4 regions of the Streptomyces sp. NPDC012835 genome follow, and region 1 is predicted to be linked to each of the others. Evidence: riboswitches for the same ligand, from Rfam matches in the RefSeq annotation. Region 1 holds a riboswitch; each other region holds the start of a gene.
What was found. A riboswitch is a leader RNA that binds a small molecule or an ion and turns the genes downstream of it on or off. The one in region 1 is predicted to bind cobalamin.
Positions count from the first base shown of each region.

Region 2: another riboswitch for cobalamin. It lies ahead of metE (5-methyltetrahydropteroyltriglutamate--homocysteine S-methyltransferase); the one in region 1 lies ahead of ACFY6S_RS18950 ((2Fe-2S) ferredoxin domain-containing protein).
Region 3: another riboswitch for cobalamin. It lies ahead of ACFY6S_RS24075 (ribonucleoside-diphosphate reductase subunit alpha); the one in region 1 lies ahead of ACFY6S_RS18950 ((2Fe-2S) ferredoxin domain-containing protein).
Region 4: another riboswitch for cobalamin. It lies ahead of ACFY6S_RS07740 (cobalamin biosynthesis protein); the one in region 1 lies ahead of ACFY6S_RS18950 ((2Fe-2S) ferredoxin domain-containing protein).

Region 1 is NZ_JBIBBW010000004.1:161,736-163,924, reverse strand. It holds gene ACFY6S_RS18955 (glycoside hydrolase family 76 protein) at 1-290, opposite strand, end outside; cobalamin riboswitch at 612-737, shown strand; gene ACFY6S_RS18950 ((2Fe-2S) ferredoxin domain-containing protein) at 801-1,178, shown strand; gene ACFY6S_RS18945 ((2Fe-2S)-binding protein) at 1,217-1,927, shown strand; gene ACFY6S_RS18940 (DUF4430 domain-containing protein) at 2,189-2,189, shown strand, end outside.
Region 2 is NZ_JBIBBW010000001.1:425,874-428,062, reverse strand. It holds gene metE (5-methyltetrahydropteroyltriglutamate--homocysteine S-methyltransferase) at 1-791, opposite strand, end outside; cobalamin riboswitch at 951-1,180, opposite strand; gene ACFY6S_RS01720 (DeoR/GlpR family DNA-binding transcription regulator) at 1,315-2,115, opposite strand.
Region 3 is NZ_JBIBBW010000006.1:128,161-130,349, forward strand. It holds gene ACFY6S_RS24075 (ribonucleoside-diphosphate reductase subunit alpha) at 1-1,337, opposite strand, end outside; cobalamin riboswitch at 1,494-1,638, opposite strand; gene ACFY6S_RS24080 (YbdD/YjiX family protein) at 1,779-1,997, opposite strand; gene ACFY6S_RS24085 (carbon starvation CstA family protein) at 1,994-2,189, opposite strand, start outside.
Region 4 is NZ_JBIBBW010000002.1:51,242-53,430, forward strand. It holds gene ACFY6S_RS07730 (anion permease) at 1-338, shown strand, start outside; gene ACFY6S_RS07735 (hypothetical protein) at 352-606, shown strand; cobalamin riboswitch at 668-820, shown strand; gene ACFY6S_RS07740 (cobalamin biosynthesis protein) at 854-1,861, shown strand; gene ACFY6S_RS07745 (cobyric acid synthase) at 1,858-2,189, shown strand, end outside.

The sequences.
Region 1 (2,189 bases):
CAGACCTCGTCGCCCGGGCTGCCGTTGTCCGTCGAGGCCCAGCCCATCGCGTCCCGGTCGTCGAAGTGGAGGGCGATCGAGCGGGAGAAGAGCGTGGTGGAGACGGGGATACGGTCCTGCGGCGAGAGCGCGGGGTCGCGCGCGTCGCAGTACGCGTTGCAGATGGCCGCGGTCGGGGCGGCGCCCACGGCCGCCGCCGGGGCCACGGCTTGGGGGGTCAGGGCGACGAGAAGCGCCACGGCGAACAGTGCCACCAGGTGACGCATCCGGACCGACAACGTTTTCCACATGGGCGGCTCCGGGATCGGCGGGGTGGCTGAGAGCGCACCCGGAACGTATGGCAATGACGTGCCCACGTCAATGCGTCGGGAATTCCCCCGTCCCTGGAGGCGGTCGCGGTACGCGGGCGTTCCCGCGAGGGCGGTGTCACCGGAAGCGCGCGGGACGCGGACTCCGGGGACCGCGCCGGATCTCCATCGGCTTCCTGGGTCCCGTCCCGTCGATGACCTGGCGATATCACGTTCCTCCGGGGCGCCGGGGAGGTGCCCCCTTGCTGACAGCAGGGAGAACGGGGTGGAAGGATGGCCGGAGCAACAAGGCGACGGCGGTCCGAGGAAGCCGGTGGAAATCCGGCGCGGTCCCGCCACTGTGATCGGCGAGCGAGCCCCGCACACGACCACTGCCCGCACAGGGTGGGAAGGCGCGGCGCGAGCCTCGACCCGAGAGCCAGGAGACTCACGCGGTCGCCTCCTCGACGGACCACCGGGGCGGATCTCCCCGGAAGAGAGGAACGATGCGGCATGTCCGCCGACACCGTCCCGCCCGGCCGCGAACCGGCGCCCTGCCGGGTTGTCGTGTGCCGTGACTGCTGCTGCGGCAGCCCGAAGATACCCGGCGTCGACCACGCCGCCCAGACCGCGCGGCTGCGCGCCCAGGTGCCCGTGCGGGTCTCCGCCTGCCTGGACGTCTGCGAACAGGCCAACGTCATCGTCGTCCAGCCCTCCGCCGAGGGCCGCGCCGCCGGTGCCCGGCCCGTCTGGCTGGGGCTGGTCAACGATCCGGACGCGACCGAGGACATCGCCGCCTGGGCACGTGCCGGCGGGCCGGGCGTCGCACCCCGGCCGGACATACTCGACCTCTACACCATCAGGCCACCGCGACGGCGTACGGCCCCCTGACCATACGGACGGAGAGCCGGACTGGAGAGGCAGGAACCGTGGACGAAGCCCGTGCCCCCGCCGCGGCCGTCACCGCCGCGCTGCGTGACGTGGCGGGCCTCGGCGGCTTCTTCGCCCTGCACGTCGGCGGACCGGACGACGGCTGGCATCCGGTGGCCCGGTCCTACGCGGCGGGTTTCGGCGATCTCGCGCAGGCCGTCGCCCGCCGCCACCACACCACGGAACCGCGCATCGACGTCTCCGTCGCCCAGCTCGGTCACGCCGCCCGCCTCTGGTCCCCGGCCCTGGCGTGCGTCGTCCTGCACGGGATCGTCCTCGACCTGGAGGGACTGCACCGAGCCGACGACGGACCGGCCCTGCGTGTGCCCCGTCCGGCCGGCCGGCACGTCGACCGGCTGGACGACGATCCCGCCCGCGCCCTGTACACGCAGGTCACACGTCACCTGCTGGCACTGGCCGACGGACTGCGCGTCAAGGTCGCCCCCCGTCTGCTGGACGGCAACTCCGCCTCGGCGCTGGCCGGGGCCGCGCACGCCCTGCTCGCGGCCCGTCCCGCCGTACGAGGGCCGCTCACCGACCTCACGGCCGCACTGCTGGGCACCGGACGCCTGGCCGGCACCGGAGTGATCACCGGCCCCGACCTCGCGTTCCGCCGCCGAAGCTGCTGCCTCTACTACCGCGCGCCGAACGGTTCGAAATGCGGAGACTGCGGACTTGCCGACCACACGGCCGAACCAGCCCTAGGATGAGGCGACTTCCGCGCCCGGAGAGACCGAAGGACCACGGACACGGAAGGGCGTCACCACGTACGGCACGACCATCGCACACGCACGTGACCGGGGGGTGAACCGGTGGGAATCCGGCACCGGCCCGCAACCACGAGCGGCCCTCGGGCCGTGAGTCGGGGAACCCGGCGCGTGCTCGTCACCGCTTGCCACTGTCATGGTCCGCAGCGCGAAGCCGAGAGTTCCTCGTGCCGCGGGCCCGACCCGCACCAGGAAGGCTCCGCCA
Region 2 (2,189 bases), on a different contig from region 1:
GCCAGGACGGGCAGCGCCTCGCCGAGCCGGTCGAAGTAGGAGGCGACCAGCAGCTTCGGCCGGTCGGCCGCACCGCCGAGGTCGCGGTAGGCGCGGGCGACCGCGTTCAGCTCGGCCGGGGTGCGGTCCTGCACCAGCGCGGGTTCGTCGAGCTGCGCCCACGCGGCGCCGGCCGCTCGCAGATCGGCGAGCACCTCGGCGTACACCGGCAGCAGCCGGTCCAGCAGGGTCAGCGGCTCGAAGTCCGCCGGGACGCCCGGAGCGGGCTTGGCCAGCAGCAGGTAGGTGACGGGGCCGACGAGGACCGGGCGGGCGGAGTGTCCCAGGGAGAGGGCTTCCGTGACCTCGGCGACCTGCTTGGCGGAGTCGGCGGTGAAGACGGTGTCGGGGCTCAGCTCCGGCACCAGATAGTGGTAGTTCGTGTCGAACCACTTCGTCATTTCCAGCGGGGCGGTGTCCCGGGTTCCCCTGGCCATCGCGAAGTAGCCGTCCAGCGCGTCGGCCGCGACCGCCGCGCGGTGCCGCTCGGGGACGGCGCCGACCATGACGCTGGTGTCCAGAACGTGGTCGTAGTACGAGAAATCACCGGACGGCACTTCATGGATGCCGGCGTCGGCCAGCTGCCGCCAGTTGGAGCGCCGGATGTCCGCCGCGGTCTCCCGGAGGGCGGCGGCGGTGACTTCGCCCTTCCAGTAGCCCTCGACGGCCTTCTTCAGCTCACGCTTCTGACCCTGGCGGGGGTAGCCGTACACGGTGGCCTGTGCTGCCGCGGTCGCGGGCTCGGCTGTCACGGAACTCTCCTTCGCGAGACGTGTCCTGGTATCCCGGGGACGGGACCGAGGACGCGAAGGGACGACCGACCGGGCGGCCCACGACGCGTATCGTCGCGTGTGCCGCTCGATATGTACGCCGACCCGCCCACGAGGTCACCGGGATATCCGCACGCGATCGGTCGCGCGCGGGCAACGGGCAGGTCTTCGGACTCGTGGGCCCGTCCCGTGTCGCGTGTCGCGCACGGGGCACCTACTGGCCGTCGCTTCCCGGAACCGGTCGGATCCAGTGCTTGTATGACGGCGGTCGTTCCCACTCACCGCTGCGGGGCAGTCCCGGATTCCCACCGGGTTCCCTCTTGCGACACCCCGCCTGGCGGACAGGGCGAACCAGCTGCACGTCCACCTTAGAGGCAGAGACGGCGGGCGCGCACTCCTGCCCGAATCCCGGAACGTGACCCGGGCCCCTTATCGCCCCCTGTTCGGGCGTCCGGGGTTTGCCGGGTCGGGCCGGTGACCGGACAACGCCGGACACCGGCGCTCCTCAGACGCCCTCCGTGCGCGCCGCCTTCAGCTCGACGCCCCCGGCGAGCAACGCCTCACGGACGGCCGGGGTGAGCGCGTCGTCGGTGATCACGGTGTCGAACGCGGTCAGGGCGGCGACGCGGTACATGCCGAAGGTGTCGTACTTGGCGCTGCCCGCCAGCAGCACCGAGCGGGAGGCGCTGCTCATCGCCGCCTGTTTGACCTCCACCTTGGGCGCCGACGGCGTGGTCACCCCGCGTCGGACGTCCCAGGAACTGGTGGAGATGAAGGCCATGTCCAGGGCGAGTTGCTGGAGGGTCAGCGCCGCCAGCCGGCCCACGGTGGAGCGATTGGCGTGCTCGGTGCGCCCGCCGGTGTGGATCACCTCGATGTCGGGATTGCCGATCAGCGCGTTGGCGGTGGTGAAGTCGTTGGTGACGACGGTCATTCCCTTCCGCCGCATCAGATGGGGCACCAGGCCCTGACAGGTGGTGCCGGCGTCCAGGTACACCGTGGTGTGGTCCCGCAGCAGCTCGCCCGCCTCGCGGGTGATGGCCAGCTTGGCGGGCTGATCCATCATCGACTTGTCGACCCTGCTGGGTTCGTGGTGCAGCTGCCGGCCGGCGATCCGCACCCCGCCGGTCACCGAGACGGCGCGGCCCTGTGCCTCCAGCGCGGCGATGTCCCGGCGTACGGTCATGTGGGAGACGCCCAGCATCTCGGTGAGTTGGTGGACGCTGAGCACCGAATGCCCCCGCAGCAGCTCGATCAGCAGCTCCCGGCGCTGGTCCGGGATGAGGGGGGTGTCGTCGGTGGTCACCCGGGTCTCCTTCACTCGTGTCTCCCTGATGCGTCTCGGGCCTGGTTCCCGCGGCACGGGCCGCCCGCCCGGAG
Region 3 (2,189 bases), on a different contig from region 1:
TCCGTGACTTCGAGGATCTCCGTGCACAGGTTGGAGCTGTGCACGGTGTGGCCGGGCTCGGCGGTCTGGTTGGCCGTACGGTTCGACGCGTCCTTGAAGGTCATCCAGCCGTTGCCGGTCTGGGCGAGGGTGCGCATCATCCGGCCGTACAGCTCGCGCGCCGGAAGGGACCTGCGGGCCAGGCCGTCCGCCTCGGCCTTGCGGTACGCGGCGTCGAACTCGTCGCCCCACAGGTCCACCAGCTCCGGCACGTCGGCCGGCGAGAACAGCGACCAGTCGCCGTCGGACTCGACCCGGCGCATGAACTCGTCCGGGATCCAGTGGGCGAGGTTCAGGTTGTGCGTGCGCCGGGCCTCCTCGCCCGTGTTGTCGCGCAGCTCCAGGAACTCCTCCAGGTCCGCGTGCCAGGTCTCCAGGTAGACGCAGGCCGCGCCCTTGCGCCGGCCGCCCTGGTTGACGGCCGCGACCGAGGAGTCGAGCGTGCGCAGGAACGGGACGATGCCGTTGGAGTGGCCGTTCGTCCCCCGGATCAGCGAACCGCGCGAGCGGATACGGGAGTACGAGAGCCCGATGCCCCCCGCGTGCTTCGAGAGGCGCGCCACCTGGTGGTAGCGGTCGTAGATGGAGTCCAGCTCGTCCAGCGGGGAGTCCAGCAGATAGCAGGAGGACATCTGCGGGTGGCGGGTGCCGGAGTTGAAGAGGGTGGGGGAGGAGGGGAGGTATTCGAGCCGGCTCATCAGCGTGTAGAGCCGCCCGACCTCGTCCGCCGCCCGGTCGCTCTCGTCCTCCGCGAGCCCGGCGGCGACGCGCGCCATGAAGTGCTGGGGGGTCTCGATGACCTGGCGGGTGATCGGGTGCCGGAGCAGATAGCGGCTGTAGAGCGTCCGCAGCCCGAAGTAGCCGAAGCGGTCGTCGGCGGCGGGGTCGATCATCGCGTCGAGCCGGGCCGCGTGGAGCGCGACGAAGGCGGCCGTGCGGTCCGCGATCAGGCCCTCGCGGCTGCCGACGGCGACGGACGCGGAGAACGACAGGGCGCCCTGGCCGGCCGCCTCGTCCGCGATCGTACGGGTGAGCAGCCTGGCCGCGAGCCGGGAGTACGCCGGGTCCTCGGAGATCAGCCCGGCCGCCGCCTCGGTGGCCAGCTCCCGCAACTCGGCCTCGTCCGAGCGGGCGTTGCGGCCCCGCAGCGCGGCGGCGGCGACCCGGCCCGGGTCGGTGTCGGGCAGATCGGCGGTCAGGTCCGTCAGGGTCCGCAGCAACGCGGTGCCGGGTCCGTCGGCCGTCGGCTCGGCGGTTTCCGTAACGGCTGAGACCGGATCGGCTGGCGCGATGGTCACGGTGATGCTCTCCCTCGCTCGGCTCTGGGCCGGCGGAGGGGAACGGGGAGCGGCCGCGCGCAGGGGTCCGCGGCCCGGGTTCCGGGCGCTACCCACTCCGTGCGGCGTCCACCGGCCCAACCGCGAGGCCCGGACGTCTGAACGTCCGGATCGGGTCGAGCCGGACGTACCGTCGGCAGGTACCCGGACTTACGCGGGCGTGACAAATCACGCCAACGCACACCGTTGCGGGACAGTTCCGGATTCGCACCGGATTCCCCTGCGTCGACAGCGAGGTCGAGCATACATCTGGGGGGCGGCTGCGATATCACCCCCCAGATGTTGTGTCGTGGCTCGCTTCGGTGACCGCCCTCGGCACAAGGGAAGGGCCGCCGTGCCCCCGTGAGGGAGGCCCGGCGGCCCCTGGGCGCCCGGCAGCCACGCGGTGCGGGTCCGGCCCGCTCAGCAGCAGCGGAAGCCCTCGCGCGGGTCGGCCTCGCGGGCGTCCGTGCGGCTGCGTTCGAAGGCCCGGCGGCTCATGACGGGCCCTCCCGGGTCGTGGGCGGCGGCGTGGGCGACGTACCGGTCGTACGTCGACTCGCCGGTCAGCTCACGGACGTACCAGCGGACGCGGCCGGCGAGGTGCCGCGCCCTGGCGGCCACGGTCCCGGTCGCCGTCATGAGACGCCGCTTCCCGCTCCCGCGCCCGCCTTCGCCTCGGCGTCCGCCAGCTCGGCCTTCTCCTCCGGGGTGGGGATCATCCCCGCCGGGGCGACGATCCGGGACCTGACGTACGGCGTCTCCGACAGCTTCACGCTCTCCGGCGCGCGGATCGCCGTGAGGCAGACCCGTGCGGCGTCCGCGATGACCACG
Region 4 (2,189 bases), on a different contig from region 1:
TCGCCTGGGGGCTGACCCTGCCGGCCGCCGGACTGGTCGCCGCGGGCGCCGAGTTCCTCACCGGTCAGGGCACCTGGGGGATCGCGGCCGTCGCCGTCCTGCTCGTCGCGGGATCGGGAGCGATCTGGCTCGTCTCGCGGCGGCAGCCGATAGACCACACGAACGTCACCGACGGCGCGGAGTCCCCGGCCACCGCGGCCCCCGACGTGACGGATGTCGTGACGACCGCCGTCGTCGCCGTCACCCCGCCGCCCGCCGGGTCCGCGCAGGATCTGTCGGCCACCATCCACGCCCCCACCGGTCCCGCCGGTGAGCCCGCGCGCACCGCCACGGTCTGAAGGAAGTCATCGCATGAACATCGACTGGGCGGCGCTCGGCTCCGTCTTCGGCGTCAGTCTCGTGACCACCGTGGCCCTGGTGGGCCTGTTCACCCTGGGCATCGTGGCCCTCGCCAGGCCGGAGCGGCAGCCGGCCGAGAGCGGCGCGCGGGGCGCCGGGCCCGGCGCCACCGGATCGGCCGTGGCCGTCCGCACGGCGGGCGCCTGCGTCTGCTTCGCACTCTGTCTGGCCGCCGTGGCGTACGGGATCTATCTGATCGTGGCCTGACCCGCCACCTCGTGTGGGGCTCGGCACACTGCCCCGTCGCAGGTCAAGGCGGAGTTGACGGGTCTTTCGACGGCGTGGTGGACTGCCGGGGCCATACACGGCGGCAGAAGAGGAAGCCGGTGCGAATCCGGCGCGGTCCCGCCACTGTCACCGCGAGCGACCCGCGTGGCCGCTCCGGAAGCCAGGAACTCCTGCCGCCGCGTCACGTCGAACCGGGGCGCGGACCCTGAGTGAGGACAATTTCGCCATGCCTGGCCGCGCTTCCGCCGCCGCGCGCGGCGGCGGCTCAGCCGTCGCCGAGCGGGTCTTCGCCTACGGTGCCACCGCCGGCCTGCTGGCCGACCTGGTCCTCGCCGACCCCCGCCGGGGCCATCCGGTCGCGGCGTTCGGCCGGGCGGCCGGGGCCGTCGAGCGCGTCCTGTGGCGCGACCACCGCGGCTGGGGCGCGCTGCACACGGCGGTGTGCGCCGGTGGCGCCGCCGGGGCCGCCGCGCTGGCGGCCCGTGCCGTACGCCACCGTCCCGCCGTCGCCACCGCCCTCACCGCCGCCGCCACCTGGTCCGTGGTCGGCGGGACCTCGCTGGGCCGCGAGGCGCGGGCGATCGGCGCGGCGCTGGCCGCCGGGGACGTCGAGGGGGCCAGGGAGCGGCTGCCGCACCTGTGCGGGCGGGACCCGCAGGCGCTGGACGCGGCTCAGATCGCGCGGGCCGTCGTGGAGTCCGTCGCCGAGAACACCTCGGACGCCGTCGTGGGCGCGCTGGTGTGGGGCGCCGTCGCGGGTCCCGCCGGGCTGGCCGGGTTCCGGGCCGTGAACACGCTGGACGCGATGGTGGGGCACAGGAGCGCGCGGTACCGCCGCTTCGGCTGGGCCTCCGCGCGGCTCGACGACGCCGCCGGATGGCCGGGCGCCCGGCTGACCACCGCGCTCGCGATCGTCGCGGGCGGCGATCCGCGCGGCGCGCTGCGGGCCGTACGGCAGGACGCGGCGCGGCACCCGAGCCCCAACGCGGGCCCGGTGGAGGCGTCGTTCGCGGGCGCGCTGGGGGTACGGCTGGGCGGCACCCTCGCGTACGGCGGCCGGGTCGAGCACCGGCCGGTGCTGAACGGCGGCGGGCGGCCCGTCGAGGTCGGGGACATCGAACGCGCGGTACGCCTGTCGCGCCGGGTCAACGCGCTGGCCCTGGCGGCCTGTGTGGCCGGCCGGATCGGGTACGGCGCCATGCGGCGGTCGGCCGCGCGAAGGAGGAACGGATGAGCCGGGGCGGGCGCGGCGGTGGTCTCCTGATAGCCGGGACCACCTCCGACGCGGGCAAGAGCGTCGTCACGGCGGGAATCTGCCGGTGGCTGGCGCGACGCGGGCTGAAGGTGGCGCCGTTCAAGGGGCAGAACATGTCCCTGAACTCGTTCGTGACGCGTGAGGGCGCCGAGATCGGGCGCGCCCAGGCGATGCAGGCGCAGGCCGCGCGGGTGGAGCCGACCGCGCTGATGAACCCCGTCCTCCTCAAGCCGGGCGGCGACCGCAGCAGCCAGGTGGTGCTGATGGGTCGGCCCGTCGGGGAACTGAGCGCGACCGACTACCACGG